DNA from 4 places in the Pseudoalteromonas sp. APAL1 genome. Region 2 is predicted to be linked to each of the others. Evidence: predicted binding sites of a transcription regulator. Region 2 holds the regulator's gene; each other region holds the start of a gene.
The links. The regulator sigma-54, encoded in region 2, starts transcription at its own class of promoters, with help from an activator protein. The targets are predictions, from matches to a motif close to GTTGGCACGNNNNTNGNNT.
Positions count from the first base shown of each region.

Region 1 (8,324 bases), on a different contig from region 2:
ATTTAGTTGCTGCAATTCCTTATGGCGATAAACTGGGCCATTTTTGCCTGTTTGGTTTGCTGACTTTATTCATTAACCTTGCGTTTAAATTTAAAACTATCAAACTTGTTGGACATGAAATTTATTTAGCGGTGCTCATTGTTTCCACGTTCGTTGTATTAGAAGAATTTAGTCAATATTTTGTGGCAACACGTACTTTAGATGTTTTCGATTTAATTGCAGATTTCTTAGGGATTGCTGTATTTAGCGCAATATCACTTTGGCTTAGTAAAAAGTTATACCCAGTTAAGCCCTAAACTTTCAGCCACTTGCTTGGTTTCGTCTATACTTATTGCAAAGCAAACAATTTAGTCGCGTATGAACCAAGAAACATCGGAATATTTATCTGATATTATCACTCTCTTATTAGATGCTGTTTGTGTTGTAGACTCGAAAGGTACTTTGCTTTTTGCAAATCCAGCCTTTGAATCTATTTTCGGATACGCACCAGAAGAGGCTATTAATAGACAGATGCTCGACTTTGTTTATCCAGAAGACAGAGCAAAAACAATTCAGGCTATCAACAAAATAGTGTCTAGCAATGATGATCCACGTTTTGAAAATCGTTGGGTAAGAAAAGATGGCAGAATAGTCCATGTTTTGTGGTCAGTTTATTGGTCAAAAGAAAAACAAGTCAGAGTGGCAATCGCTTATGACATTACTGAGCAAAAAAAATTAGAACAAAAATTAATTTATATGGCAGGCCATGACTCACTTACCGATTTACCTAACCGTCATTATCTGACCACACAATTAGAAGAATCTTTGTCAATTGCGAATACCATTTCAACAGTAATAGGCGTGTTATTTATTGATATTGATGGCTTTAAGCAAGTTAATGATATCCATGGTCATGGAGCGGGCGATAAGCTGTTAAAAACAATTGCCATGCGTATTCGCCATGTATTGAAAAAAGGTGACTCAGTAGGCCGTTTAGGTGGAGATGAATTTGTCGTGGTATTGAAAAGCGTTAAGAATAAAAATGACGTGATAGAAGCCGTTGATAAGTTAAAAGCAGAAATCTGTAAACCACTTATCTATAATGATGCAGAGCTTATTTACTCGCCAAGTATTGGTGCTGTGTTATTTCCAGAACATTATGGCGATGCAGAGTATTTAATTCAGTGCGCTGACAAAGCCATGTATAACGCAAAGTACGCGGGTGGCAATCAGGTGGTGTTTTATAATGATACGATGACATTACCAGGTACAAAATCATAGTGTCACTTACAACTGAGCAGTTACCTTCAATTCCTACGATTCTTACTTATTTTAAACTTCACAGCACCTACACAAAAGATAAACTCAGATTATTCAACCTAATAATTTGTTTTCTAACTCATAACTATTGCGTGAAATGAAATATTAGTTAGCCTTGAATGATTCATTGAAGGAGTGAAACTATGTTTAAGCGTAAAATAATAACAACAACGGGTGCTTTGTTTAGCTCATCGCTGTTATTGGTCTCGGCAGCTCATGCCACAACACCTCAATACAAAGATCAACAAGCTTTGCATGATATTGCAAATGCAGTTTCAAAAACGCGTATAGAACAAGATATACAAACGCTGGTTGATTTTGGTACTCGTCATACTCTCTCTGAGACGAAATCTGATACCCGCGGCATTGGTGCTGCACGACGTTGGATCAAGTCTGAATTTGAGGCAATTTCTAAAGCTTGCGGAAATTGCCTGGAGATTATCGAAGTAAAAGACACTATTTCCGGTGAAAAGCGTATTCCAAACCCGGTAGAGGTTGTCAATATTGTGGCTATTCAGCGCGGCCAAGTTGATGCAAATCGTATGGTTATGATGTCGGGTGATATTGACTCGAGAGTCTCTGATGTAATGGACTATACCTCGGACGCACCCGGTGCAAACGATAATGCATCCGGTGTAGCTGGTGTGCTTGAATCAGCGCGAGTTTTATCAAAGTATAAATTTAATGGCTCAATTGTTTATGCAGCCCTTTCTGGTGAGGAACAAGGCTTGTTTGGCGGTAAAATTTTAGCTAAATACGCACAAGAGCATAACTGGCGTGTTCATGGCGTTTTAAACAACGACATGATTGGTAACTCAACGGGAATCAATGGCGTAACAGATAACACAACTGCACGTATCTTTTCTGAAGGCACCCGTGTTATCGAAACCAAAGAGCAAGCCCATAAACGCCGTTTTACCGGTGGTGAGGTTGATTCTGCAAGTCGTAACCTTGCGCGTTACATAGATACAATCGCAGACCGCTATATTGAAAACCTAGATACTATGCTGGTATATCGCCTCGATCGTTTTGGCCGAGGAGGGCATCATCGTCCATTTAACGATGTAGGCTTTGCAGCTGTGCGTATTATGGAAACCAACGAAAATTATAACCAACAACACCATGACTTACGTACTGAAAATGGTATTACCTACGGTGACACCATTGATCATGTTGATTTTGCCTATGCAGCGAAATTAACGTCACTAAATGCAGTGACGATGGCATCAATGGCATGGGCGCCTGCACCACCAACGGGGGTCAGTATTTCAGGTGCTGTAAAGCCAAGTACAACCTTGGCGTGGCATGAAAGTGATGATCCAACTGTGGTTAGTTATAAAATCTATTGGCGTTATACCAGTGAGCCACAATGGCAATTTAGTCGTGATGTTGGCAAAGTCACCGAAGCAACACTGAAAAATATTGTTATCGATAACTACTATTTTGGTGTTGCTGCTGTGAACAAAGATGGAATTGAATCACCGGTTGTATTTCCTGGTGATGTTGGTGCATTTGAATGGCCAGACAAATCACCTAAATAGCAATCGTTAAATCATAGCGGACACCACCGAGTTCGCTATGGACTGCCGTAATACGCCAATTATGGGCTTCGACAATTTGTTTTACTATCGCAAGCCCAATCCCTGATCCTGATTGCTTAACTGTATTTAAGTCAGGCACTCTATAAAGGTGGTCAAAAATCTTTGTTAAACTTTCATCGCTCACGCCAGGGGCTGAATCTTCATAGCGGATCAATAGCTGTGTTTGGCTTTGGCTAATCGTTAAATTAATCTTACCGGGCTGATGCGTGTACTTAAGCGAATTACTGATTAAGTTTGCAAATAACTGTGAAAGCCTTGTTGCATCACACTCTAATGTTAATTCATCGGCTATGTTTTGTGTGAATCCCACTTCAAATTGATCCAGCTGGATCACCATATCTGCGTGTAAACTTTGGAAATACTCAGCAGCATTAATTGCTGTTAGCTTGAGCTGAAAACTACTTTGTTCTAAAAGAGATATTTTATTTAAATCAGCAACTAAGGTCGCCATGTCGGTGATTTTTTGGTTGAGCTTTTCGTAGGTAAGCTCATTAAATTGAATAAGACCAGCTTGCAGAGTTTCAAGGTGTAAGCGCAACCCTGTTAATGGACCACTTAGTTCGTGGGCAACTTGTGATAATAACTTACTACGTTGGCTGATTTGTTTATCTAGATAATTCCGGCGTTGTTCAATCAGTTGTTTTCTTTGTTTTACTCTTAATAATGCAATGCCCATTACAGCTAAAAGCAAGCTAAATAATAAAATGCTGTATAAGATTGTTTGACGCTGTGAGGCTATGGCTTGGCTTTTTTCATGGTCTTGCAGTTTTAAATTTTGAATGGCCAAATCTCGGTCGCGAATAGCAATTGAGTTTTGTAACTCTGCTAAACGTTGATTGTAGTTGTTATGGGCAAAGTTTTTTTCAAGCTTCGTGATAGTGCGTTGATACGACAATGCTTGTTGATAATCAGCTTGCTGTTGTGCAACTGTAATTAGATGTTCAAGGGCAAGGATCTGCTTTTGCAGCCTATTTTTTTGATTACTTAATTGAAAGGCTTGCTGTGCATAATGTTTAGCTTGTTTAAGCTCAGTCGAGCCAATGTATAGTTTTGCTAATGTCAGTAACACATCAGTATATAAGTGATCGTCTTCTTTCAGTTCAGTGATTACTTGTTTTTCAATTGCTAATGCTTGATCAGCTTTATCAATTTCAAGCAAATTTATTGCAATATTATGCTTAGCCCAAGCGGTATTTCTTGTGCTGTTATAACTAGCAAATACTTGCTGAGCCTCTTGTGCGTATTCAAGTGCTTTAGTGTAATTGTGTAGCCCATATTCGCATTGTGATAACTTAACTAAGCTATGTCCGATATCTGAAAGTGACCCCGTTTGTCTATCAAAACTAAGCGCTGTAATAAACTCGCTCTTTGCTTTTTCGTATTGGCCTAAATCTAAATAACTTTGCGCAATCGAATAGGTTATGCCTGCTTGTAATGAAATAGACGGTGACATCTGCTGAACTAGCTCACGGCGTTTTAGTTTATACTCCAGAGCAAGCGTTAACCTGTCTAACTGCTCAAGATTACGTGAGTAACCATGGTAGAGCATTTCTTTTTGCTTTAAGGTTAATTCGCGATTGTTGTCGTGAATATAAACCTCAAGCAAGTTCAAGGCGGCTTGATACTCACCAGCATTATGATAGGCACTGACAAGGCTCGCCACGGCGTCAATTTCATAATCGCTAAGTTGCAAACGCTGAAATAGCGCGACATTTTGTTGAGATAACGAAATTGCGGTTTCTAAGTCACTTTTTCTGTAGGCCAGTCGTGCTTTAGCAAGATACAACTCGCTGTATATAGGGGAGTCGTTTTTGTATTTTGGGCCTGCTTCAAGCTCATCTATTATTGTTTGCGCCTGCTGAAACTGCCCAAGCTGTATATGAACGTGAATTAATCTAACGTTAAAACTGATTCTTTCTGCAAGGCTTGCCGATTCTAAAAGTTGTTTATCGATACTTAATAAATACTCATATCGTTTTTGGTAATCACTGATTGCTCTGGCTTCGTCAATATGGTTTTGCAATGATGATGCAAAAGCACAGTTCATTGATAAGGCAAAATACAGAAAAACAGCGGCTTTAAGTTTCATAGTAGGGTTTATTATTTTTTTAAATCCCAACTAGTCTAGCATGTCATACTTTTAAATGGGAATGATTTGCTTTTATAGCTAAAAGGAATTGCATTATGCAATTATTCTTCTCGCAACTTGCGAATAATATTGGCTAGATTTTTATAACGCATTGTTAAAAGGCAATTTATTTTTTGGAATGGTTGCTGCTTTAAGTAATTACACACCCAAAGGAGAGTGTAATTATGAAAATTAACATGTTCATTTACTTAACAGCGGCACTTGCTAACGGCTTGGTAAGTGCAGCACCATTTGAGCAGTGTCCAAGTAAAGCATTTTTAATTCAGGGTTCGCCCGCACAGATGTATGGTGTTGATTTAGTATCTGCGAAAACGACAGTGCTTGCAGCAGCAATGGATTTTGCAAGCGAAGCTAATAACGACAGTGTTAATGCGGTGGGCTTTAATTACCAAGACCAATACATGTATGGTTTTAGTAAGCAAGCCCCTAAAAGTGTGGTACGCATAAATAACCAATACAAGCTAGAGCGTTTAAATGTAAGCGGCTTACCAGATACGAACTTTTATGTGGGTGATATTTTAGTTGATGAGCAGCAAAAGAAGGCAGTGTATTACTTATATCATCCACGCTTTGGCCTTTACGCCATTAATTTAACAGCACAAAATGAACAATACCAAGCTGAATTAATTCCAGGCTCTGCTAACTGGAATCTCTCTATTTATGACTTTGCATTTCATCCGCACAGTACTCTTCTTTACGCTGTTGAATCAAACGGCGACTTATATGAGATCAACGTTGAAAATGGTGGCCCTGTTTTTATTACAAATCTCGACATTGCAGGTGATACAGGCGCCAATGGTGCAGCTTACTTTGATTTGCAAGGACAGTTTTATTTTAGTAACAATCGAAGCGGTAAAGTCCATAGGGTTAATTTAAACATCAGCCCTGTGTCGGGTTATACACCAACTGCGTCTGTGTTTACATTGGGCCCTACATCTAACCAAAATGATGGGGCACGTTGTGCTATAGCAGAGGTAAAAGTTACAGATAACTCGATTGATTTTGGTGATGCGCCTAGACCTTATCAAACAACGTTAGAAGATAGCGGTGCAAGACACTTGTTCGATCCTAATGAAGACCAATCTAACCTTGTTTATCTCGGTGCAAGTGTTGATGGAGAAAACCTAAACACTGCCAGTGATCTTCTCCAGTCATCAGTAGATAGCTCTGACGATGGGGTCAAGTTTGTAACTGATTTTGTTGCCGGCTCAACAAGCCAAATTATTGTCACATCACCAAATGATAATGGCTATTTATATGCTTGGTTTGATTGGGACCAAAATTACCAGTTTGATGCAGACGAAATCACAGTGAGTAAATATCGCCTTAATCAAGGGGATAACAGTGTTCTTGTTGATGTACCAAGTAATGCTGTTATGGGGGCAACATGGGCACGTTTTCGGGTTACAGACGGTAGCGAAGCAAATCCAATAACTGCAACAGGCGGGGTTACAGGCGGAGAAGTTGAAGACTATCCTATTAATACCTACGGTAGTCTTGCTTACCCAAGTGAGAATGGCTGGGTAACTCTGGCTTATGAAGACCAATGGCCCTTCGCTGGTGATTATGACTTTAATGATTTGGTTATGAATTACCGTACAAAGTTGATTGATAAAGATGGACAAGCGCTTGGTTATAAAATAGAAGGAGATCTTGTAGGAATAGGTGCTACTTTTCATAACGGGTTTGCAGTTCGCCTTTATCAATCTAGCCCCAGTGGTATAAACAAACGCATTTTACGCAGTCAAATAGACCAAGCATCAATCAGTTTAATCATTAATGGCGAACAGCAAACACATACGATCCTTGAAGAAGGAACAGAAGACGCAATTTTTATTGTGATGCCAGATACATGGGCTTATGCAAGTAAAGATTCTAGCTGTAGTTTTTTCAGAACAGAAGCGGGTTGTAACATTAATAATAAAGTTAGCTTCACTTTAAGTGTGTCATTAAATACTTATATAGCGAGTGTTGATGCACCTAAATATACACTGGATCCATTTATTTTTGCGGCAGAAGGTCATTACCACGGTACTTTTTTAGATGGCTTGAATCCTCGCGGATGGGAGGTGCATATTAAAAACCAACCGCCGACAGAAAAATTTAATCAAAGCTTGTTTTCTTTAGTAGGCAGTGATGATGCAACTAATACTCAGTTTGGGTATTACTTCCAAACGCCATCTGGATTACCTTGGGCCATTGAAGTGGGGTCGTCATGGGCGCACCCAAAAGAAAGTGTTGATATAACCCAAGCCTATAGTGAGTTCCAAACATTTGCTGAATCTGATGGCAGAGAAAGTCCAATGTGGTTTAACAATGCAACAACATCTAAAGTGATTTCGGGAGCACAGTAGCCATGAAACATCTATTAATTACAATGATTTGTTTAATTCTTACAGCGTGTGGTGGTGGCGGTGAAGGTGATGCTGTTAATGAAAACTCAAATACTTTGGCAACATCGGCAACAACCGCCACTACAGAAAATGAAACAGCAACTGAAACAACAGTACAAACGGATACAATGACTGATTTAACTATTTCTCCAACGTTTGATTTGTCTAGTAAAGTGTTACTTTATGTTGATGTTGATATAAATATGGGCAATCCACGTGCGTATATAAATATCTGCCTTAAAGGTGAGGATAACAAAGCGGATTACTCCGAATGTTTGTTACGCTCTTCACTTGTCGAGAGTAAGTTGAATTCGGATATTATGCTTGCAAACTCAGCGGTTGAGCTAGTGGCTGAGATATGGTTTTACGATGGCCAGCATGAACCAATGCGCTATTTTTGGCACTTTGATGCTTCGCAAGAGTCTCAACGGTTTGCGATTCGTTAAACTAAGTGATCGTTTAAGGCTGTTTAGAAGTTTAATAGTAATTAGGTGAATACAATATTTTCAATAGCTTGAGGAGTTAATATGCAATATCTACAAGATGTACTTAACCAAGTAAAGGAAGCAAATGCAAACGAACCTGAGTTTTTCCAAGCTGTTGAAGAGGTATTTCACTCGCTAGAACAGGTTGTGCAAGACGGGTCCGATTTTCAAAAACAGGCAATATTAGAGCGATTAGTTGAACCTGAAAGGCAAATTATTTTTCGAGTACCTTGGCATGATGATAAGGGCAATCTTAGAGTAAACCGTGGGTATCGAGTCGAATTTAGTTCATCACTTGGCCCCTACAAAGGCGGTTTGCGATTTCATCCAAGCGTGAATCTAAGTGTCATTAAGTTCTTAGGTTTTGAGCAAGTTCTTAAAAATGCACTAACAGGGT
Region 1 is NZ_JAKGAW010000025.1:16,874-25,197, forward strand. It holds gene L1264_RS13045 (VanZ family protein) at 1-296, shown strand, start outside; gene L1264_RS13050 (sensor domain-containing diguanylate cyclase) at 358-1,260, shown strand; gene L1264_RS13055 (M28 family peptidase) at 1,443-2,840, shown strand; gene L1264_RS13060 (ATP-binding protein) at 2,833-4,989, opposite strand; gene L1264_RS13065 (LruC domain-containing protein) at 5,214-7,403, shown strand; gene L1264_RS13070 (hypothetical protein) at 7,406-7,888, shown strand; gene gdhA (NADP-specific glutamate dehydrogenase) at 7,970-8,324, shown strand, end outside.
Region 1: a site for sigma-54 is predicted at 5,162-5,180, ahead of L1264_RS13065 (LruC domain-containing protein). Genes of this name have one in related genera too.

Region 2 (8,324 bases):
TCACAGGGGTAATTTCTGACTTAGGTGGCCCAACAGCGAATATGTATAAATTGCACTGTAAGAGCAAAAAGGCCGAGAGCACGTGCCGACGTTTATCATGTGTTTATCCTGATATCTGTAAGCATATGGACACCGATCACACCCCAACGATTGAGCTTTATAAAAAAGCCCGTGATGTGAAAGGCGTGAAGAAAATCTTGATTGCGTCAGGCGTACGCTATGACTTAGCAGTAGAAGATCCACGCTATGTAAAAGAGCTGGTTACTCATCACGTAGGCGGGTACTTAAAAATTGCCCCTGAACATACCGAGGATGGCCCACTATCTAAGATGATGAAGCCGGGCATGGGGGCTTACGATAAGTTTAAAGAGCTATTTGATAAATACTCAAAAGAAGCCGGTAAAAAACAGTATTTGATCCCGTATTTTATTTCTGCACACCCAGGAACGAAAGACGAAGACATGGTTAACATGGCGTTATGGTTAAAGGCCAATGACTTTAAGCTTGATCAGGTACAAAATTTTTACCCGTCGCCAATGGCCAACGCAACGACAATTTATCATACCGAGATGAACTCGTTACGTAATATTAAAAACAATACTGAACAAGTGCCTGTGCCAAAAGGGGCACGTCAGCGTCGCTTGCATAAAGCTATTTTACGTTATCATGATCCTGCCGGCTGGCCGATGATCCGCGAAGCTCTTAGAAAAATGGGCAAAGCGAATCTAATCGGTAAAGGGCCAAACTGTTTGGTGCCTGAAGAGAGTCGCAACGAAAAAGCAGCAAATAGTAAAGGTGGTAAAGGCCGTGCGGCACTTACACGCCACACTGGTTTTAGCCAATTCAAAAAGGCCAATACCAAGCCTAGAGTAGGTAAAAATAAGCAGCGCGCAAAGTAAAAGATATAAATGGCCCTTAAAGGGCCGTTTTTATATTAGATCAATAACCAGGTTGCGGTGCCTAAAAAGGCAAAAATACCAACAATATCGGTGACGGTTGTCAGCACCACACTGCCGGCGAGGGCTGGGTCAATTTTCATTTTCTTAAGAATTAACGGAATACTCGCACCCGCGATACCAGCGGCAACAAGATTCATAAACATCGCAAACGCTAAGACCGCACCGAGCTTAAAGTCCCATTGCCATAGGGCAACCACACCAGCAATCAATATCGACCAAATAACGCCATTCAGTGCGCCTATCGCCAGTTCCTTAAGTAATAAGAAGCGTTGGTTTGTTTGGTTGATATGGCCAACCGCTATACCACGAATAACCAGTGTTAATGTTTGGCTACCTGCAACACCACCCATTGAAGGTACGATACCATTTAGTACCGCCAAAATAGGCAAGATTGCTAAGGTGTTTTCAAAAAAGCTTGCCACAATTGCTGCTAGCAATGCGGTTAATAAGTTAACTCCCAGCCAAATAGAGCGACGCTGCGAACTTTTGAGTACTGGCGCAAAGGTATCTTCTTCGTCGTCAAGACCAGCAAGGCTTAACATGCTGTGTTCAGCATCTTCACGGATGACGTCAACGATATCATCGATGGTAATACGACCAAGCAAGTGAGCGTTATCATCAACAACAGGGGCTGAAATCCAGTTATGACGCTCGAACAATTGCGCTACATCACTTTCATCCATTGAGATCAGGATTGACTCACACTCTTCATCCATTAAATCACGAACAATTTTATCCGATGAGTTGGTCAGTAATGTGGTTAACGAAAGCGCGCCTAAAAAGCAGTTATGTTTATCAACAACGTATAAGTCATCCGTACCTTCTGGTAGTTCACCACGCAAGCGTAAATAGCGCAGGACTACATCTAAGGTAACATCTGGACGGATTGTTACCGTATCGCTGTTCATCAGGGCACCGGCTGAACGCTCTTGGTACGACAGTGCCTGAGTTGCCCTTTCTCTATCTTGCGAGTCCATTGCACTGACTACGTCTTGATAAACGGTGTCAGGAAGGCTACGAAGAACTTCACCTAAGTCATCGTCGTCCATGTCTTCGGTTGCAGCAGCAATGTGCTCAGGCTCCATCTGAGCAATAATACCTAAACGTACGTCTTCAGAGAGTTCTTCTAAAACATCACCACGCACATCTGGGTCTACCAACTGCCATAGCATGCGACGAATTTTATGGGGAGATGACTCTAATAATAAAGCGGTATCACACGGAGCTGTTTTAGCGAGCATGCCTCGCACCTGAACAAATTGTCCACTATTGAGTGACTTGGTCACTTGTTTAAGTTGTTGTAGTGGGTAGTCTTGTTCAAAGGCTTCTGGCATTGGCGTCCTTACAACTGAAAATAGATTAATACAGATTCTGCAAATACAGCATAGTTGCTAAGTGGTGTATTTGCAGGATATCTTCACACTGCGATAAAATTATTAAGTGCTTTGTATTTTTAAGGTGTGAACGATATAAAAGTAGGATATTTAAAGAGAATTATAAATACCTGAACTAAGTTTAACTTAAACGGTTAAGCCTTAGCAAACGCTATTCTTGTTCATGAAAGCGTTGTGCAATTAATTCTCCAATTGCGTTCAGTGCAGCCTCTGCATCTGGGCCTTCACATACCACACGCACTTCTTTACCTTGGCTACTTTCAAGTAACATTAAGGCTAAAACACTATCACCTTCAGCTTCTTTATCGTCTTGATAAAGCATAATTTTAGCATCAAATTGCAAAGCAAGTTGTGCTAAAACAGTGGCTGCTCGTGCGTGCAAGCCAAGCTTATTTTGAATTAAAAACGTGTCTTCTGCGTGCATCTGGCATCCAATTAAATATCTTGCTCGCGATGGCGGATTTTTACGTTCGCATGCGTTTTTGAAAAGCTATCACCAATGGTCTGCGCTAAATATACCGAGCGATGTTGCCCGCCAGTACAGCCAATTGCGATAGTAAGATAGCTTCGATTGTTACGCTCAAGGTGAGGTAACCATGTTTGCACAAATGTTTGAATTTGCCATGTAAATTTTTGCACTATGCTATGACTTGCAAGGTAATCTTTTACTGGTTGATCTAAGCCTGTGAGTGGCTTTAGATCTGGCTCCCAATGTGGATTTGGTAAAAAACGTGCATCAAATACGTAATCGGCTTCTTTAGGAATACCATGTTTAAAGCCAAACGACATAAAGGTGATAATCAGCTTTTTATCTTTTTTACCTAAGATCTTTTCACGAATAGATTCAGCTAACTGATGAACACTCAGGTCGGTGGTATCAATCATAAAATCAGCGCGCGTGATCAGTACATCCAGTAATACTCTTTCTTGCTTAATTGCTAAATCGAGTGGCAGCGAGTCAATCGATAGAGGATGTAAGCGTCGCGTTTCAGAAAAGCGTTTGATCAGAGTTTGGTCATCACTGTCTAAATAGAACAGTGTTGGGTTTGCGAAACCTGGCAGGTATTCAAGAATATCATTAAACTCTTGCTGCTCTTTCGGTAAGTTACGCACATCTATGCTGACTGCTATTTTGTCATAGTTGTCTGAAACGCTACGAACAAGCGAAGGTAATAAGTTGACTGGGATATTATCAACACAGTAGTAACCCAAGTCTTCAAGTACACGTAAAGCGACCGATTTACCTGAGCCTGAGCGACCGCTGATGATAATTAATTCCATTTATGCCTCTGCTGATATGACCTGAAACAGTTCGTGGTCTGTTTTGGCGCTACGTAACTGTTTACAAAACTCCTTATCTTTTAGTCTATCAGCAATTGTCGATAAGGTCTTTAGGTGAAGTTGGCTGTCTCCATCTGGTACGATGAGTGCAACGAAAATATCCACAGGTCGGTTATCAATTGCGTCAAAATTGATTGGGGATTCACTCACTATGACAAATGCCTGTGGTTGCTCTGCACCACTCATGCGGCCATGTGGAATAGCAATGCCACGACCAATACCTGTACTGCCTAATTTTTCTCTATTGAGTAAGGCATCAAGGACGTCTTGTTGAGATAAATGAGGAAGCTGCTGGTGAGCCAGCTCGCTGATATATTCAAGGATTCTTTTTTTGCTATTAAAAAGGACCGCAGCTTTGCTGCAGTCCTGGTTAGTAAGTGAACTAAGTTTCATAATTTAGTGTCGAGCTAATTTCTCTTTGTGTTTAATGACTTGACGATCTAGTTTATCGATTAGCGAGTCAATGGCTGCATACATATCTTGGTGTGCAGTTGAGGCAAAGAGCTCGCCTCCATTTACATGTAAAGTTGCTTCTGCTTTTTGGCTTAATTTTTCTACATCTAGAATGACATGTACATTATTAATGTGGTCAAAATGCCTTTCTAGTTTTGCAAACTTGCTGTTTACATAGTCTCTTAATGAATCAGTGATTTCTACATGACGACCAGTTAAATTTAGTTGCATAAGCATTTTCCTTCTATGTAAAACGTCTAAATCAAACTCTTACGCTGATTAGACGGAGGTATCGCTAGAGACTCTCGATATTTTGCAATTGTGCGTCTAGCTACTTTAATTCCTTGCTCAGCCAATATATCTGCAATTTTACTATCACTCAATGGTTTAGCTGAGTTTTCTGCAGCGATAAGCTTTTTGATCAAAGCGCGAATTGCTGTTGATGAACACTCACCACCGTTTTCTGTGCTGACATGGCTTGAGAAGAAATATTTCAACTCAAAAATCCCGCGAGGGGTGTGCATGTATTTTTGTGTTGTAACACGTGAAATTGTCGATTCATGCATTTCGACCATTTCTGCGACATCGTTCAGCACCATTGGTTTCATGGCTTCTGGGCCATGTTCAAAAAATGCTTGTTGTTGCTGTACGATACAATTGGTCACTTTTAAAAGTGTATCGTTACGGCTCTCTAAGCTTTTAATAAACCATTTAGCTTCTTGTAAATGAGAGCGAATAAACTGGCTATCGCTGCTCGATTTTACTGAGCGTGACATAGCTGCATATTGGCTATTCACTCTAATTTTTGGCATACAATCTGGGTTTAATTCAACGACCCAACGACCTTTAACTTTTTTAACCGATACATCGGGTATAACGTACTCAGACTCTTCGCGAACTATGCTGTCAGCTGGCTTAGGGTTTAAGCTGTGGATCAGCGTCATTACTTCTTTTAGTTCGCTTTCTTTAAGCTTAGTCTTTTTCATCAAAGTGCGATAGTCGCGACTTGCTAATAATTCAATATGCTCAGATAAAACCATTTTAGTTTCAGCTAAATACGGCGTACTCGCATCGAATTGGCGAAGCTGGATACATAAGCACTCTTGTAAGCTACGGGCACCAATCCCTACTGGATCAAACAACTGTATTCTCTTTAAGACCGCTTCGACTTCATCTAGTTCGATTTCTTCTTCATCATTATTTTGATTAAAACTTTCGACTATGTCTTCGCAGCTAACAGTTAAAATACCTGAGTCATCAATTGCCTCTACGATGGCGACAGCGATCGCTTCATCGGTTGGGCTAAATGGTGTGAGTTGTAATTGCCACATAAGGTATTCATGGAGGGTTTCAGTCGATGCACCCTGATAAATTGACTCATCTTCAGGCATTGGACCTGATGATGTTGATGGGGCAGCACTCATGTACTCATCCCATGTCACATCCATGGCTAAATCGTCACTAACGGTGTCTTTGTTAAGGGCATCGCTGCTTTCTTGTTCGTACTCACTCGGCGCTTCTTCGGCCGATGCACTTAGCTGAGTATCATCAGATTCAGCTTTTTGCTCGTTCTTACCAATGTTTTCATCGTTGTAATCTGCTTCTTCCACTTCAAGCAGAGGGTTACTATCAAGTGCTTCTTGAATTTCTTGCTGGAGATCCAATGTACTAAGCTGCAGCAAGCGAATTGCTTGTTGCAGTTGTGGAGTCATTGTAAGTTGCTGGCCCATGCGCAGCTGTAATGATTGCCTCATGTATCCCTAACAATCCTTTTATGTGTTATCGACACCTGTGCAGTCACAGGTAAATTTATATCGATTTATTGTCATTGTTATTTAGTTTAGCAGATGCGCTAGATGGTGGCTTATTGGTTATAGCCTGAATTGCTCACCTAGATACACATCGCGTACGGTTTGGTCAGCTAAAACATGCTCAGGTGTTCCTGATGCAATTAGCTCCCCATGAGAAACAATGTAGGCTTTTTCACAAACATCAAGGGTTTCTCTAACATTATGGTCAGTGATTAATACACCAATACCACGATTTTTTAAGTGTTCAATAATTTTCTTTATATCTAACACTGAAATAGGATCAACACCAGCAAAAGGCTCATCTAACAAGATAAATTTAGGGTTTGCGGCTAATGCCCGAGCAATTTCTACGCGACGACGCTCGCCCCCAGATAAGGCCATACCTTGACTATCACGAATATGCTGAATACTAAATTCATCAAGTAAGTTGTTGAGTGTTTCTTCTCGGCCTTGTTTATTTAAATCTTTACGCGTTTCTAAAATAGCCATTAGGTTTTGATAAACCGTTAACTTTCTAAAAATAGATGACTCTTGTGGTAGGTAACCAATCCCTAAACGTGCTCGGCTATGCATTGGCAAAAGTGTAATATCATTATCATCAATGCTGATCTTGCCTTTATCGCTAGGTACTAAGCCAACAATCATATAGAAAGTGGTGGTTTTGCCTGCGCCATTTGGGCCAAGCAAACCAACGATACTGCCCGCTTCAACCTCAAGACCCACATTTTTGACAACTTGGCGGCCTTTATAACTTTTTGCTAAAAGCTCTGCTTTTAATGTGCTCATGGTTGGCCTTTATCGTCTTGTTTGTTGTCAACAGGCACTAAGATTGTGTGTACACGGTCTGTTGAGTTTTCGTCTTTTTCTGCGCTAATTAGTTGTTGTGCCATATCATAAGTAATGCTTTTCGCTGTTACTTTTTGGCCTGCTTGAGTTACTTCGGCTTCCCCATTTAAAGTTAAGAAGCGCTTGGCTACGTCGTAGCGAACTTCTTCTGCACTGGCGCTCATTACCGTGCCATCTGCTTGCTTTTCTTCAAAATAAGCAGGCTTACCTGTGGCGATAATTAACTCAACAGTACCTTCTGTATCACCACCATGGGCTTCAAGGCGTTCGGCTGTGATCCGGCGGTTACCATGTATAATTTCGACATTGCCTTCAAATATACCAACGCCATCTTTTAGCTTACCAGTTTGGCGATCTGAGCTTATGCTAATTTGTGCGCCTGTCTGCTCGGCAGCTACGCCTGAAAAGGCAATCAATAAGCTTGGGATCAGGAGTAATTTCTTCAGTTTATTGGTCATAGTATATGGTTCGTGTATGGTTAGTTAACTCTACAATCTCGGTTTTTAAATTAGCTTTTAGGCCTTTACCGGTAATTTTTAAATTTGGTCCTGTTAGCGTCACAGGTTGCTTCGAAAACATGGTCATTTGTTCTATATCAACATTAATGTTTTCAGCTTTAATATCTTCGATCATGCCATTATGGGTTAAGTTTTTAGCAACAACATCGCCTTCAAAAATAAGCTGATCGTTTTCATATAAGGTGGCTTCTTTAGCTTTTACTTGCCAAATTTGCTGGTCGCCATAAAGTGTAAAAATAGGTTGCTCAAAAAAGGTAAACCCAAGTTGCTGATAAAGCTCCATTTTCGCAGCGGCCACTTTATGGCTAATCTTGCCTTGCTCATCATAAGCGGTTTGCTTTAGTGCAACGGCCGTATAATCGGGAGTTGCAATAATCTCGTCTTCACTATTTATTGTGTTTGTTGTTTGGTTAAAGTACGGATACCACAACCACACCATGCAACAAACAAAAACAATACTCAGTAAAATACGGGCTATATTCATGCGCTGGTTCCATTGCTAGTTAACGGCTTACCGTTTTCTAACATCAGTAAATCTGTTAATTCACGTACAGCGCCAAAGCCACCCGGTAGCATGGTCGTATAGTGAGCCAGTTTTTTTATCAATGGGTGCGCATCATTGACTGCTACCGCAAAGCCTACTTTTTCCATTACAGGCAAATCAGGGCCATCGTCACCAATGTACGCTATTTGCTCATCTTCTAGGCCAAGTTTATCTTTTAACTCTTGGTATGCAATCAGCTTTGTTTCTTGGCCTTGATAAATATGCTGTACGGTTAGGCTAGTCATTCGCTGCTGAACTATTTGTGAATGGCGCCCGGTAATAACGGCAACTTCAAAGCCACTATTAATGAGTGCTTTGATGCCAAAGCCATCTTTGGTATTAAATGCTTTAAGCTCTTCGCCCTGATTTCCAAGATAAATTCGGCCATCAGAAAAAACGCCATCAATATCACATATTAGTAACTTAACTTTTTGAGCACGCTGACTTACATCAGGACT
Region 2 is NZ_JAKGAW010000004.1:33,091-41,414, forward strand. It holds gene L1264_RS03250 (YgiQ family radical SAM protein) at 1-899, shown strand, start outside; gene mgtE (magnesium transporter) at 935-2,293, opposite strand; gene L1264_RS03260 (HPr family phosphocarrier protein) at 2,505-2,777, opposite strand; gene rapZ (RNase adapter RapZ) at 2,789-3,634, opposite strand; gene ptsN (PTS IIA-like nitrogen regulatory protein PtsN) at 3,635-4,087, opposite strand; gene hpf (ribosome hibernation promoting factor) at 4,091-4,378, opposite strand; gene L1264_RS03280 (RNA polymerase factor sigma-54) at 4,405-5,901, opposite strand; gene lptB (LPS export ABC transporter ATP-binding protein) at 6,019-6,744, opposite strand; gene lptA (lipopolysaccharide transport periplasmic protein LptA) at 6,741-7,262, opposite strand; gene lptC (LPS export ABC transporter periplasmic protein LptC) at 7,252-7,806, opposite strand; gene kdsC (3-deoxy-manno-octulosonate-8-phosphatase KdsC) at 7,803-8,324, opposite strand, start outside.

Region 3 (8,324 bases), on a different contig from region 2:
AACCATGCAGAAAACTGCGCGCGTAAGAAGTAGAATATTTTCATCACCCACTTACCAACAAAGTCTACAAACTGAACCCAAGAAACTCCTGTTAGTAGCGTTAGACCTGCAAAAAAGAAACACAACAATAAAATAGAGGTGCCAGTGAAATTAAAAGTAGGCATCATGGCTGTGGCAATCACATCACCTACTACCCCGCCCGATGAAAAATTATATATGTCATCAAAATTGATGCTACTAATTGCCGTGGCTGAGGTAATGAATAACGCAAAGCCAATGACTCTTAGAGCAAGCGTGGTGTAGTCAAGCTGTAAAATACGATGAGGTTGTTTAAACAGTAAATAGCCAAACAGCTGAATGGCTACCGGCACAAGATAAGCTAGCCAGCCAAAACTAAGCAAAAGGATATCCGCAATCCATGCACCTGCGGTGCCGGTAATATTCTTAACATTAACAAATTCACCGGTTTGCGACCAAGAAGGATCGGCTGGATCAAAACTGATTAATGCACATAAAATAAATACTGCTGCAAAGGTACTAATAATTAGCCCCGTTTCTAACAGTCTTTGAACACCATTTAGGCGCATAGCTCCCTATTCCTTATTATTCTTTACTCATCGATTAGCAGTGAAATACCTTAGCAGGAAATGCCGTTTGATGCACTTTATCTTAACCTTGATGGACTGATAATGAACAAGTTTTTGTTACTCAATGTGTATTTTAACAGTTTAGGCAATATATGGGCGAATAATGACCCCTTGCTCACCTTTTACTTCTTCCATTACCACATAGGTTCGGCTTTCACTGACATTAGGAAGTTTTAGTAGAATATCCCCTAAAACATTTCGATATTCCGACATGTCGTTTACCCGCGTTTTTAATAGAAAGTCGAAATTACCTGATACTAAATGGCATTCAATAATTTCATCGTGCTTTTTAACTGCAGCGTTAAATTCTTCAAATACATCGGGTGATGTTTTAGTGATAGTCACTTCCACATAAACCGACAATCCTTGCCCGAGTTTTGCTGGATCTACCACGGCTTTATAACCGAGTATGTACCCTTCCCTTTCGAGCTTTTTTACCCGCTCTAAACAGGGTGTTGCACTTAGGCCTACACGCCTTGCCAGCTCTACGTTAGAGATCCGACCATCGAGCTGTAATTCCATTAAAATTTTACGGTCAATTCGGTCGAGTAATTGGTGCATAAGACAAACCAGAGTTTTAAACTGTTAAAATTAATTTTTTAGATTATATCACTAGAATCCAACTTAAAAAAGGTGAGACACACTGGCATGTCATGAATATAATAGTCAAAAATTTTATCCCGTTCTATTAAGGCGAAAAACTATGATTATTGGTGTACCTAAAGAAATTAAAAACCATGAATACCGTGTAGGTATGGTTCCTGCGAGTGTTCGTGAACTAGTAAACCATGGCCACCAAGTGTTTGTTGAAACTGATGCAGGTATGGGCATTGGCTTCACTAACGAAGATTATGTTGCAGCTGGTGCTGAAATTTTACCAACCGCTGCTGACGTTTTTGCTAAAGCTGAAATGATCGTTAAAGTAAAAGAGCCTCAAGCTGTTGAGCGTGCAATGTTACGCGAAGACCAAATTCTATTTACTTACCTTCACTTAGCACCGGATCTTCCACAAACTGAAGACCTAGTTAAAAGCGGCGCAATCTGTATCGCTTACGAAACTGTAACTGACGCTCGTGGCGGTTTACCTCTTCTTGCTCCTATGAGTGAAGTTGCTGGTCGTATGTCTATCCAAGCTGGTGCACAAGCGCTTGAAAAATCAAACCACGGCCGTGGTATGTTACTGGGTGGTGTACCTGGTGTTGAGCCAGCAAAAGTTGTTGTTATCGGTGGCGGCATGGTTGGTCGTAGCGCAGCGCAAATGGCAGTTGGCCTGGGTGCTGACGTTGTTGTTCTTGACCGTAACATCGACGTATTACGTGCATTAGACGCACAGTTCGGTAACAAAGTTAAAGCTATTTACTCTACTGCTGATGCGTTAGAAAAACACGTATTAGAAGCTGATCTTGTGATCGGTGGCGTACTAATCCCAGGTGCAGCAGCGCCTAAACTAGTGACAGCTGAGCACATCAAAGCAATGAAGCCTGGTTCTGCTATCGTTGACGTTGCGATCGACCAAGGTGGTTGTATCGCTACTTCTAAAGCAACAACTCACGCAGATCCTACTTACATCGTTGATGACGTTGTTCACTACTGTGTTGCTAACATGCCAGGTGCTGTACCACGTACTTCTACGTTTGCACTTAACAACGCAACATTACCGTATATCATCAACCTTGCTAACAAAGGCTATAAGAAAGCGCTTCTTGATGATGCACATTTCTTAAAAGGCTTAAACGTGATCAAAGGCCAAGTTACTTATAAAGAAGTAGCTGAAGCTTTCAACATGGAATATGTTGACCCACGTACAGCGGTTGAAAATGCTTAATTAGCATTGTGAAACAAAAAAAGCAGCGAATCGCTGCTTTTTTTATGCCTGTTTGCAAATAAATCAGTTTATCTGCAAACAATGATATTACTGATTAACGACGCTTAGTTTGTTTAGCGCGTTGATTGTGCTTTTTAACCGCCTTACGGATTTGGTTAATTTTAGCACGCTTGTCTTTACGTTTTTCAGGAATAGCCGACAACTTAGTTTGTGTTTCGCGACCTAACTGTACAGTTTTACGTAAATAGTTAACGGTATCTAAATCAAGCTCAGCCCAACCACCTTGTGGTAAACGCTTATCAAGCTCTAACTTACCGTAACGAATACGAATAAGACGAGAAACTTCTACATCTTGCGATTGCCATAAACGACGAACTTCGCGGTTACGACCTTCTGTTAAAGTGACATTGAACCAACGGTTGATACCTTCACCACCCATAGGTTTGATGTTTAAGAATTTTGCAGGACCATCTTCAAGCTCAACGCCTTTTGTTAAAGTGCGTAGCGTTTCGTTAGTCACTTCACCAAACACACGAGCTGAGTACTCACGCTCTACTTCGTAGCTTGGGTGCATTAAACGGTTAGCAAGTTCACCATCGTTAGTAAACAACATTAAACCTGCAGTGTTGATATCTAATCGACCCACTGCAATCCAACGTTCGCCATCAACACGTGGTAAACGATCAAATACCGTACGACGGCCTTCTGGGTCTTTACGTGTACATAACTCACCTTCGGGTTTGTTATACATAAGCACACGACAAATACGCTCAGCTTTGTCTTCAATTTTCACAACGTGACCATCAACACGGATTACATCGCTTGCCTCTACACGATCACCTAAACGGGCAACTTTACCGTTAACACTTACGCGGTTGGCATCAATGTATTTTTCCATTTCACGACGTGAACCCACACCAGCACGGGCTAATACTTTTTGTAACTTTTCAGTTTCTAAATTACTCATTCAGATAGTTCTCTCACAGAAGGATCGCTCAATAACTGGTTGATTTTACTTTCCTGAAGCTCAGGTAGTGGTGGTAATTCATCTAAACCAGCTAATGAAAAATAGTCTAAGAAAGCAGCAGTGGTGGCGTACAAGGCAGGACGCCCCGGCACTTCTTTGTGGCCAACAACTCTTATCCACTCTCTTTCTAATAATGTTTTAATTATCCCTGAGCCAACTGTAACCCCCCGTACTTGTTCAATCTCACCACGGGTTATGGGTTGTCTATAGGCAATCAAGGATAAAGTTTCTAATAGTGCTCTTGAGTATTTCGGTGCTCGCTCTTGCCATAAATTTGCAAGCCAAGGTGCTAAACTTGCACATGCTTGAAACCGATAACCGCTGCCAACGGCAACAAGCTTAATGCCTCGAGTTTGATAATGCGTTTGAATTTGGTCAATTGCATTATTTATGCGTGGCATAGATACGCTTAAATCAGCTAATACTGTCTCTTTTAAATGACGCTTAGACACGGGCTTTCCGGCAACAAAAATCGCGGCTTCTATGATTTCGACTAATTGTTCATCACTGATACGTTTTGCGGCCATTGCAACTAAAGGTCATTTTTACTCACTAACGCTCTATTATGACAGAAGTCGACCAAGGTTGGAAAAATTATTATAAAAAAGCCAGCGTAAAACACTGGCTTTAGGGGTATTTAATAGCTGCTTTATAAAATTAGCTCTTGTTAAGCATCTCTAACGCGTCGTCTTCGGCAACTTCACTGCCATATTTATTAATGTAACTAATAAACTCATTGCGGCTTACACGTTTATCTTTGTTGCTATCCATATAGCCAAAGTGATTTGCAATGTCGTCGTCATCCGCTTCTTCAATAGAAATATAGCCATTTTTATCGTTATCTAACGATTTAAAGTCATTTTCGATTGGGTCAAATTTAGCGATTTCAGCTTTAAATGCTGATTCAGATACCTCACTATCAGTTGCCACCTTGCCTGTATTTAACTGCATGTAAGCATTAAATTCAGTACGGCTGATTTGATCATCCATATTGGTATCGATATTTGAAAAGTGCTCCCAAATAGCATCGTCGTCAGCTTCTACTTTAGAGATATAACCGTCGTTGTCATTATCTAGGCTGCCAAAATCGCTGTCGATTTTTTCTAAAGAGTTACTCGCAGAACAGGCTGATAGGCTTAATGCTGCTAAAATTGTTGATGCTAAAGTTAACTTATTCATAAGACATTTCCTTGTAGTCGATTAGATTCACTTCGACTGTTACAAGTTGAATGCCAAAATGCCTTATTGTCTAAAATCAAGCACTTACAACCTAGTTAAGTTAAGGTTAAGCCTATGATTTAGCAAGCTTTTCATTAATTACTGTAATTTTTTCATAAAAAAAAGCGCTCTAAAGAGCGCTTTTTCAATCTAACTATAATGTTGCTATTAGATAGCTGCGTTTTGGTAACGCTTAACGAAATCTGTTACTGCTTCGCCATTACATTTTAAAGTATTTAAGTTACCAATTTTTTCACGCACAGGTGTTAAACCTTTTTTAAGTGCAGTGATACAAAGTTGAGTCTCTTTTTGCTCATTTTTAGCAAACACTTCAACAGCTGCCTTTGTTGCAGCTTCTTGTGATTGTGCTTTTTTAGCAATTTCACGGATGTCAGTACCGTTACATAAAATGCTCTTTGAAAAACGTGACATTGAAATGCCATGCTTTGCTGCTTCTTTACGTGCAGCGGTAAACCCTTCGTTCGCACTTAAGCTACATAACTTTGATTCAATACGGTTATCAGCTGAAAAGTAGTGCGGGTTGCTTGCTAATGAGCCAAATGAGATACATGCAAGAGAAAGCATCACTAATTGTTTTTTCATGGTTTACCTTTAAATAGTACATAATATGAACGGGTGATTTGTGCGCATTATATAACCAAAAATAAGTAGATCAACTGAATTATTTATTTAATTTAATTATTAATACTGAGTTAACAATGTTTTTAAAATAAGCAGCAATTGATCAACATTTATTCAATTTGATTTTCGTAATTTGCTCATGAATAAGCCCTATTTTGATGGTAGAATTGCCCTAAACGAATAAACAAAAATTCAGATAGGTAATCCATGAAGGTAATCTCATTTAACATTAACGGCCTGCGCGCCCGTTTACACCAGTTGCAAGCGGTGATTGATAAACATCAACCAGATATCATTGGCTTACAAGAAATCAAAGTGCATGATGAAGCCTTCCCGCTTGAGGATGTACAAAAAATGGGTTATCACGTTTATTTCCATGGTCAAAAAGCGCATTACGGCGTGGCAATGCTATGTAAGCAAGAACCTAAATCGGTTGTAAAAGGTTTTGCAACCGATACAGATGAATCACAACGTCGTATGATCAGCGTAACAGTGACTCAAGAAAATGGTCGCGATCTTACTGTGATGAATGGCTACTTCCCGCAAGGCGATAATATTGCCCATGAAACCAAGTTCCCATATAAGCGTCAATTCTATAAAGATCTAATGACTCACTTAGAAGATAATCACACACCAGAGCAAGATGTTATTGTGATGGGCGATATTAATATTTCACCAACCGATCTCGACATTGGTATTGGAGAGCCTAACCGTAAACGCTGGTTAAAAACAGGTAAATGTTCTTTTCAACCAGAAGAGCGTGAATGGCTAAGCACGTTATTAAACTGGGGCTTTAAAGATACCTTCCGTGAACTATACCCAGAAAAAACCGAACAATATTCGTGGTTTGATTACCGCTCAAAAGGTTTTGATGACAATCGCGGTTTACGTATTGATGTGATCTTAGCAACCCCAGCGCTTGCTGAGCGTTGTATTGAGTCAGGTATCGATTACGAATTACGTGGTATCGAAAAACCATCTGATCATGCGCCAATTTGGTCAACATTTAACGCATGATAGAGACGATGCAATGGCAGCTCCCTTTGTGGAGCTGTGTGGCTTTAGTACTTTGGCTAAGCTTTGATAAGCAAAGCGCATCCCAATTATTGGCAACACCAATAAGACAAGTGGGTGTGCTCGCGTGTGCTTTAGTACTTGCAATATTATGGCGCATTAAAGCGGGAATATTGCCGGGCCTCGAATTGCATATATTAGGGGTCACCGCAGTGACCCTGATTTTAGGTTGGCGACTGGCTATTTTTGCAAGCAGCCTTGCAAGTCTACTGCTGGTGTTAGTCGCTCAGTTACCACTGCCCTTATTGCCTGTGCATTTACTATTTACGGCATTTATACCTATCACGCTGAGTTACTTGTGTTTTGTACTTTGCTATAGCTATTTACCAAGACACTTTTTTATTTATATCTTTTTATGCGCATTTTTAACCGCGGCTGTTATCGCTTGTATCAAAATACTTACCAGTGGTGTGTTTTATTACTTATTGGGTGATTACAGTTTTATTGAGATTTCAGAAAACTATCTCATTCTATGTGCCATAATTTGGTTTCCAGAAGCAATGCTCAATGGCATGGCTATTACCTTGTTGATCACCTATCGCCCGCACTGGGTTAAAACCTTTTATGATAAGGACTATTTAGACTCATGAGTCTTCACTATCACTGCCCGCTTTGCAAACTTGAACTTACGCTAACCGATAAAACTTACCGCTGTGACAACAACCATAGTTTTGATATCGCTAAAGAGGGTTATGTCAATTTATTACCCGTGCAAAATAAAAAGTCGAAACAACCAGGTGATAACCTTGAAATGGTGCAAGCACGCCGAGCTTTTTTAAGTGCGGGGCACTACCTTTTTTTACAGCAAGCTTTAGCTGAGTTAGTAGCATCACTTAAACCAAATACAGTAATTGATTTAGGATGTGGCGAAGGCTTTTATACCCAAGCAATAGCAGCGCAATCGAGTGCCGAAGTATATGGTGTTGATATTTCGAAGCCGGCGGTAAAATACGCGGCTAAGCGTTATGAAAATGCAAATTTTAGTGTTGCCTCGATTAGCCAAGCCCCTTTTGCTGACGCATCTGCCGATGTGCTTGTCAGTGTGTTTGCCCCCTTATTTGCACAAGAACTTGCTCGACTTGCCAAATCGCAAGGCAGTCTAATTGTCGCAAGTCCAGGACCTTGGCATCTTAAAGAATTAAAAGCGTTTATTTATGCGGATGTAAAACCACATACAGAGATAGAGCCACCAGCAGGGTTTAGTAAAGAGTCAATAAACTTGCTAGAGCAACAGGTGCTATTGCCTGTTGATGAGATTAAACATTTAATTATGATGACGCCGTTTGCTTGGAAGTTTCGCCCAGAGCATTGGCAGCAGATAGAGCAACAAGGCCCACAAAAAGTAACGTTATCGTTTTATGTGAGCCAGTTTATTCGTGATTAAAAGTGTTCTTTTGTGAACGCTTTATCCATCTTTTCGAACATATCTTTTAAAAGTTGAGCTAAATCTGTGTAGCATGGTTTTTCAGTTGTGAGTTGTGACTGATAGCCATGCGCCTTCATTTTACTATGCAGCTCGGTATACCAACTTAACATAGCTGGTTCTAAACGGGTTTGAGCGCGACGACCTAACCACAGCAAGCCTTGAAAAGGTAACGACAGAAAAAATAAAGCGATAGTAATAGCTTGAGGGAAGTAATCACTACCTAAATAGTTTACTTGCATGAACACTGTGAACATAGCCAGAATAGGCATGACTGTGATCGCCAAGTCTGTGGCTTTGATCACTCTGAATTCAGCAAACATTGGAGCTAGCTCTTGTCGCATTGGCCATTTTTTCGCGTACTGACGACCTGTTTGCACTTGTGACATGACACCTTTTTGCATCATCACTCCTCGGGTTTTCATACTGTTTCACAACTGAGTGTAACACACTCCCGGATACAATCCC
Region 3 is NZ_JAKGAW010000010.1:21,724-30,047, forward strand. It holds gene L1264_RS06850 (DNA translocase FtsK) at 1-587, opposite strand, end outside; gene lrp (leucine-responsive transcriptional regulator Lrp) at 729-1,208, opposite strand; gene ald (alanine dehydrogenase) at 1,351-2,472, shown strand; gene rluB (23S rRNA pseudouridine(2605) synthase RluB) at 2,567-3,439, opposite strand; gene scpB (SMC-Scp complex subunit ScpB) at 3,436-4,026, opposite strand; gene L1264_RS06875 (EF-hand domain-containing protein) at 4,157-4,678, opposite strand; gene L1264_RS06880 (exonuclease III) at 4,886-5,320, opposite strand; gene xthA (exodeoxyribonuclease III) at 5,567-6,376, shown strand; gene L1264_RS06890 (energy-coupling factor ABC transporter permease) at 6,373-7,023, shown strand; gene L1264_RS06895 (putative RNA methyltransferase) at 7,020-7,817, shown strand; gene yfbV (terminus macrodomain insulation protein YfbV) at 7,814-8,260, opposite strand.
Region 3: a site for sigma-54 is predicted at 4,718-4,736, ahead of L1264_RS06875 (EF-hand domain-containing protein). Genes of this name have one in related genera too.

Region 4 (8,324 bases), on a different contig from region 2:
GTTAGGTCATGCAGGCTTTTATATTCAATCACCCAATGGTGAGCAGCTATTATTTGATCCAGTCAAAGAGCAATTTGATTCGCCTGTAGACTTGGCCTTTAAGCTAGCTGGAGGTATCTATCGCAAACCAGGTTTTTGGCCAACACAAGCAGAACTTGATGGCTTAGATGCTGTGATATATTCACATATTCACTATGATCATTTTAACAAAGCCGACATAGAAGAAATTGGCAATTCGCCGCGTTATTTAGTGCCATTAGGATTTGCAGATAACTTTCCGACTGGCGGCTTTAATATTTCAGAAATGGCGTGGTACGCGAGTACACAAATTAATGACTTAACTGTTAATGCGGTGCCAGCACACCATTTTAGTAGCCGAACTCTAGTCCCATTCATTTATGAAGATCACAACAAAGATCTCTGGAATGGCTGGTTACTAGAACAAAATGGTAAAACCTTATTTTTTGCTGGCGATACCGGTTACTCACAACATTTTCAGGATATTAAGCAGAAATACGGCGAGATTGATGTATGCCTTATGCCGATAGCTTCTTATTACCATGAAGAAGATGGTAAGTGGTATCGCTATGTTCATACTACACCTGAAGATGCTATTAACGCAGCTGAGGAGCTAGGCTGTAAAGTGATGATCCCTTGGGGTTATGGTAACTCAAGCTGGCAAATGGGCGACCATTCAAGCCATTCGGCACTACTAAGATTACTAACAATGAAAGCAAGAATGGCTAGCAAGCTCCCTTTGTACATTCTTAATGAAGGTGAGCAAGTTTCACTATAATGCTGCTTGTTCTAGTATACCAATTCGCTTAATTGAGCGAATTGGTATTAAGCTAACTTTTAAGCAGTAAATCCCTGAGCGCCAACATTAGTTTGTGTGCACTACCTGCAGACATAGCGAGCGGGTTAAACTCACTCGTACCAGAATATTTGAGGGTAATCGGAGTAACGAGTCTAGAGTAAGGAATGTAGCCCATAGACCAGTTCTCAAACTCTCTTTCAAAAATCTCACAATAATTTAGCATAATAATATTTTTATGCCGCGTATCATTCAAAATACGGTGATAAGTTGCATTTACCGCACTTCTAGAGCCTTCCAAGCACTGTAAAAAGTGAGTAGTATTAAAACAAAGCAAACCTGTAACATTCATTTTGCTATTGTTTTGTTTGGCTTTCTCAAGAATATTTTCAATATCCCCAGGCCCAAACCCATCGCTAATTTCACTTGTATAAATAAGTCTAACTAAGTACATCTCACTCTCCTGCAAGGTCGATTTAGAAAAGATAGTACAGATGGGGGGTTTAGCAAAAAAGTGCAGTTAAGTTTAAAATTTTACATGAATAAAGTTGGGTATCGCTGCGCTCAACCTACTTGGCTGACCACTAAAAAAAACCGCCGTATCTTTCAATACGGCGGTTCTAATTTTGTGAAACTAAAAGACCTTATTAGTCTTTAGCTTGACGGCTCGCACGTTTACGCTCACTTTCAGTTAAGTGACGTTTACGAATACGGATGCTCTGAGGTGTCACTTCCACTAACTCATCATCATCGATGAATTCAATCGCTTGTTCAAGCGTATAGTTAAGTGGTGGTGTTAACGTTTGTGCTTCATCTGTACCAGATGCACGAACGTTAGTAAGTTGCTTACCTTTAAGTGCGTTTACTGTTAGGTCGTTATCGCGGCTGTGGATACCGATAACCATACCTTCGTAAACTTCAACACCGTGACCGATGAATAACTTACCACGGTCTTGTAGGTTGAATAATGCGTTAGTAAGTGCTTTACCTGTTGCGTTAGCAATCATTACACCATTCTTACGCGCGCCGATAGTACCGCCTTTATGTGGGCCGTAGTGATCGAATGTGTGGTAAAGAAGACCAGAACCAGACGTTAATGTCATGAATTCAGTTTGGAAACCAATTAAGCCACGGCTTGGGATCATAAAGTCCATACGTACACGGCCTTTACCATCTGGAGACATGTCTGTTAGTTCACCCTTACGAAGACCAATTTGTTCCATGATAGAACCTTGGTGCTCTTCTTGACAGTCAATTGTAAGTGTTTCGTATGGCTCTTCTTTTTGACCATCAACTTCACGAAGGATTACTTGTGGACGAGAAACCGCAAGCTCGTAGCCTTCACGACGCATGTTCTCGATTAATATACCTAAGTGTAACTCACCACGACCAGAAACACGGAAGCTATCTGGGTTGTCAGTTTCTTCAACACGTAGTGCTACGTTGTGAACAAGCTCTGCTTGTAAACGCTCTAGGATGTTACGTGACGTTACGAATTTACCTTCTTTACCAGCGAATGGTGAAGTGTTTACAGAGAACGTCATTGTTACTGTAGGCTCATCAACGCTAAGCGGTGGTAATGCTTCAACAGTATTTACATCACAGATAGTGTCTGAGATTTTCAGCTCACCAAGACCCGTGATAGCAATGATGTCACCAGCGCCTGCAGATTCTGCTTCATGACGCTCAAGACCTAAGTAGCTCATTACTTGGCCAACTTTACCGTTACGCTTAGTACCGTCTGCACTAACAATTGTTACTTGTTGGTTAGGGCGAACAGTACCACGCTTGATACGACCAACACCGATAACACCGATGTACGAGTTGTAGTCAAGCTGAGAAATTTGCATTTGGAAAGCACCTTCAGGATCTGCATCCGGTGGAGATACTTCATCAACGATCATCTGGAACATTGGTTCCATGTTATCTGATGGCTCGTCTAAATCCATTGTTGCCCAGCCGTTGATAGCTGATGCATAGATTACTTTAAAGTCTAACTGTTCATCAGTTGCACCTAAGTTATCGAATAAGTCGAAAACTTGGTCCATAACCCAGTCTGGACGTGCACCTGGTTTATCGATTTTGTTGATTACAACAATCGGCGTTAAACCTTGTGCGAATGCTTTTTGCGTTACGAAACGCGTTTGCGGCATTGGACCTTCTTGAGCATCAACAAGTAGTAATACTGAGTCAGCCATCGAAAGTACGCGTTCTACTTCACCACCGAAGTCGGCGTGTCCTGGGGTGTCTACGATATTGATATGGTAGTCGTTCCAAGAGATAGCTGTGTTTTTAGCTAAAATGGTAATACCACGCTCTTTCTCAATGTCGTTTGAGTCCATTACGCGCTCTTCATTACCGCCGCGCGTTTCTAATGTGCCTGATTGCTCAAGCAGTTTATCAACCAAAGTTGTTTTACCGTGGTCAACGTGGGCGATAATCGCTATATTTCTTAACTTTTCGATGCTCATATTTTTTCTCAGAGAAATTGAATCTCATTGATCCTGCAAGATCTACGCACTCACCGGCATTTTCACCAGATGTCCCAGCATAGGATTTAAAAGGGCGCATATTATCCCTTAATAATGGCATGGATGAAAGTTTATCCAATACAATTTTCAAAACTTTCTTCAGGCATTTTATAAGTATCTGTTTTATAAATGACAAATTTATGAAAATAATAATTTTTATAAGCATAAAACTGGCAAAATTGCATTTTTTAAACCATATTTTGGCACTTAATCGTATTTAGAACCGATAAATTGGCACGCTCAGTAATTGTGCAAATCGTCGTCATTCTTTTTACGCACCAAAATGATCTTTTTCCGCACCAAAACAGTGCATAAAAAGTTAACATAACAACAAGCGGTTTCTTTTTTATCAGCCTTAACAACACCTTAAAAAAATGGCATGAAACCAGCTTACATAGAGCAAAAGCAATAATGCAGCAAAAATAAAACCCAACAATTGGAGGACACATGTCACAATCGGTTTTAGATTTTATCAAAGAAAATGACGTTAAGTTCATTGATTTACGCTTTACTGATACCAAAGGTAAAGAACAGCATGTTTCTATTCCTCATCACCAAATTGATGAAGATTTCTTCGAAGACGGCAAAATGTTTGACGGTTCTTCAATTGCAGGTTGGAAAGGCATCAACGAATCAGATATGGTGCTTATGCCTGTTCCTGAGTCTGCTAAAATGGACCCGTTTTCTGAAGAAGCTACACTAATCATCCGTTGTGACGTAGTTGAGCCTTCAACACTTCAAGGTTACGAGCGTGACCCACGTTCAGTTGCAAAACGCGCTGAAGAGTACATGCGTTCTACAGGTATCGCTGATACTGTATTATTTGGTCCAGAGCCAGAATTCTTCCTTTTTGATGACGTTAAATACAAATCAGACATGTCTGGTTCTATGTACAAAATCGATTCTGTAGAAGCTGCTTGGAACTCAGATAAAGATTACGAAGGTGGCAACATGGGTCACCGTCCAGGTGTTAAAGGCGGTTACTTCCCGTGTTCACCTGTTGATTCATCACATGACTGGCGTTCAGCAACTTGTTTAGTTCTTGAAGAGCTAGGTCAAGTAGTAGAAGCTCACCACCACGAAGTAGCAACTGCAGGTCAAAATGAGATCGCAACTCGCTTCAATACAATGGTATTAAAAGCTGACGAAATCCAAGAGATGAAATATGTTATCCATAACATGGCTCACTTATACGGAAAAACAGCGACATTCATGCCTAAGCCAATCGTAGGTGATAACGGTTCTGGTATGCACTGTCACCAATCTCTAGGTAAAGATGGCGTAAACATCTTCGCTGGTGACAAATACGCTGGTCTATCTGAAGAAGCACTTTACTACATCGGTGGTATCATCAAGCACGCTAAAGCAATCAACGCATTCGCTAACGCGTCAACTAACTCATACAAGCGTCTAGTTCCGGGCTTCGAAGCACCAGTAATGCTTGCATACTCTGCACGTAACCGTTCTGCTTCAATCCGTATCCCAGTGGTACCGTCTGCTAAAGCACGTCGTATCGAAGTACGTTTCCCTGATCCAACAGCTAACCCATACTTAGCGTTCTCTGCAATGCTTATGGCTGGCCTTGACGGTATCAAAAACAAGATCCACCCTGGTGATGCAATGGATAAAGACTTATACGATCTTCCAGCTGAAGAAGCTGCAGAGATCCCACAAGTTGCATCTTCACTGCAAGAAGCATTAGATTCATTAGATGCTGACCGTGAGTTCTTAAAAGCTGGCGGCGTATTCACTGATGACCTTATCGATGCTTACATTGCACTTAAGGGCAAAGAAGTTGAAAAGCTTAACATGACAACTCACCCAGTTGAGTTCGAAATGTACTACAGCGTTTAATTTAACGCCGTATCAGAATTATCAGATTGATAATAAATGTGTGTTCTCAAGCCCGCTTTGCGGGCTTTTTTGATGGTAATTTGGCCAATTCTACTCTAAAGTTTTAGTTAGATTAGATAACCTAGGGTCACAGAGTGAAAAACACGATTTTATTAGTATTACTCCTTTTTACAGTATGCAATTACGCACAAAGTGAAGTAAAAAAAATTTACTCGTGGAAAGATGAGAATGGTGTTTTAGTGTTCTCAGACTCACCTCGCCCTGGGGCTAAAGAAGTAAAGCTCAATACTCAAAACCTCACCATGCCTAAAACCGACACCAGCATACTTGATAACCCGGCTAGTGCGACACCTGTAAACTTTAAAATAACGATTTCCTCACCAGAAAATGAGGCAACCGTTCGAGAGAATACAGGCTCAGTATACGTCACAGCACGAGTGAGTCCGCGTTTTGCAACAGGCTTCAAAGTACAGCTGATAGTCGATGGCACACCTCACGGAAAATCGAGTAATAGCACGACCTTTGCATTGCGAAATGTCGACCGAGGCGAACACACATTACAAGCAAAACTTATAGATGCGAATAATAAAGTCGTTTCGGTTAGCCCTGTTAGCACTTTCTACATGCACAGAGCATCGATACTTAATTGAAACTATTTTTTTCGAGCCGGTATCATGCAAAGTAAATGGATTGTGCTAAGCTGCTGTTAATTGCAACGCACTAAAATGGTGCAAACATGCTCAGTGATACACATTTTAATTCTGAACTACTCGAAAGTATTTGGAAAAATTTAAGTACAGCCGTTATTTTGCTCGATAATGATTTTAAACTGGTTTATGCAAATGATAGTGCCAGTGAGCTATTAGGCTTAGGTCCAAAGCGTATAATTAATCAGCCATTCGATAACTTATTTAACTACCACTCCATTGACCTAAAACGTATTGCTCAGTACTCGTTGTTTGATGGCGTTGACTGCCACCAGCATAGAGCTGACGTGGTGTTCGTCGATTCTCGCCATGCTAAGCTAACCATTAGCACCCGCCGAATAAACAGTAATAATGAAAATTATATTTTGTTTGAGTGCCGACAAATGGATGATGAAATTCGCCACGATCAAGCATCAAATCAAATGCACCAATATCAAGCCGCACGCAATTTAATTCGTGGTTTAGCACACGAAATTAAAAATCCTTTGGGTGGAATACGCGGAGCGGCGCAATTATTGCAGTACGAGGTTGATCAGCAAGAGCGTGATCAATGTGCAGAGCTTATCATTGAGCAAGCTGACCGATTACGAGAGCTCGTAGACCGTTTACTTGGTCCAAACCAATTGCCACATAAATCATATGGCAATATTCACCAAGCTCTTGAGTCAGTGATTAAGCTTAGCATGTTAGATAACAGCGCTAATATCACTTTAGTGAAAGACTATGATCCAAGTATACCGAGTGTGTACATTGACCAAAGTAAAATTCAACAAGTGGTACTTAACATTATTCGCAATGCACAGCAGGCTCTGGTTGATGGTGGCGAAATTAGAATAAAAACCCGTATTAACCATCAACATAGACGTCCTGGTAAAGCACCGAAGAAAACCTTGCTGATCCAGATTTCAGATAATGGTCCAGGAATAGATAAGAGTTTAAGAGAAACCTTGTTTTATCCAATGATCACTAACAAAGAAAATGGTTCAGGACTAGGGTTATCCATTGCACAGACTTTGGTTGATCAACACGGTGGACACATTGACTGCGATAGTTGGCCAGGCCATACAGAATTTAATATCTATTTGCCTTTTACGGATTAATGGTTTTTTGGAGTAGTCATGAAAACAGTTTGGTTAGTTGATGATGATGCCTCAATACGCTTTGTATTAGAAAAAGCGCTGGCGCGAGCAGGATTTGAAACAGAAAGTTATGCAAATGCACAAGATGTGCTTAACGCACTCAAGTTTAGTCAGCCTACCGTTCTAGTGTCAGATGTAAGAATGCCTGGTATGGATGGTATGGCATTACTTGAAACAATTGCCGAACAAAACCCTGGGTTGCCAGTCATCATTATGACTGCACACTCAGACTTAGACTCAGCGGTAAATGCATTCCAAAAAGGCGCATTTGAATACCTTGCAAAACCATTTGATCTAGATGAAGCAGTTGCGCTGGTAGAGAGCGCCTGTCGTGCTAATTCAACAAAAAAAACCAAGCGTAAGCAAGCACCACAAACGAATGCCCATATCATAGGCGAAGCGCCTGCGATGCAAGAGGTGTTTCGCGCGATCGGTAAATTATCAGCATCAAGTATGAGCGTGCTAATTAATGGTGAATCAGGAACAGGTAAAGAGCTTGTTGCCAGTGCCCTACACAATCATAGTCCGCGTAAAGAAAACCAATTTATCGCTTTAAATATGGCTGCCATTCCAAAAGAGTTAGTAGAATCAGAATTGTTTGGCCATGAAAAAGGCGCGTTTACAGGGGCCGACAGTATTCGTAAAGGTCGTTTTGAACAAGCCAATGGTGGTACCTTATTTTTAGATGAAATTGGTGACATGCCACTTGATGTACAAACGCGTTTGTTACGTGTATTAGCCGATGGTGAATTTTACCGAGTTGGTGGCCATCAAAGCATAAAAGTGGATGTGCGTATTATCGCAGCAACACACCAAAATCTCGAAGATTTAGTTAAACAAGGCAAGTTTCGTGATGACTTGTTCCATCGTCTTAACGTTGTGCGTTTACGCTTACCTGCGCTACGCGAACGTACCGAAGACATTGAACGTCTTGCACAGCACTTTTTACATAAAAGTGCCAAAGAGCTTCAAGTTGAAAGCAAAATACTAAGCCCTAAAGCCACAGAGCAACTACGCTTATTCAATTGGCCTGGTAACGTGCGCCAACTAGAAAACACCTGTCGCTGGTTAACTGTAATGGCTCCGGGTGAGCTTATCAGCGAACAAGATTTACCGCCCGAAATAGTTGCCGCAGCTCCAGTGGAACAGGAAGGTGATTGGCTGGATGCATTTCAGCAATGGCTCAACCTTGAGCTTAAACAAGGTAAAGAAAATATCTGGCCGGCTATACAAGCACAGCTAGAAACTCGCTTGATTAAAACAGCATTAGCCAATTGTG
Region 4 is NZ_JAKGAW010000018.1:52,374-60,697, reverse strand. It holds gene L1264_RS10860 (MBL fold metallo-hydrolase) at 1-796, shown strand, start outside; gene L1264_RS10855 (BLUF domain-containing protein) at 849-1,268, opposite strand; gene typA (translational GTPase TypA) at 1,462-3,285, opposite strand; gene glnA (glutamate--ammonia ligase) at 3,793-5,199, shown strand; gene L1264_RS10840 (DUF4124 domain-containing protein) at 5,334-5,849, shown strand; gene glnL (nitrogen regulation protein NR(II)) at 5,936-7,006, shown strand; gene ntrC (nitrogen regulation protein NR(I)) at 7,025-8,324, shown strand, end outside.
Region 4: a site for sigma-54 is predicted at 3,719-3,737, ahead of glnA (glutamate--ammonia ligase). Genes of this name have one in related genera too.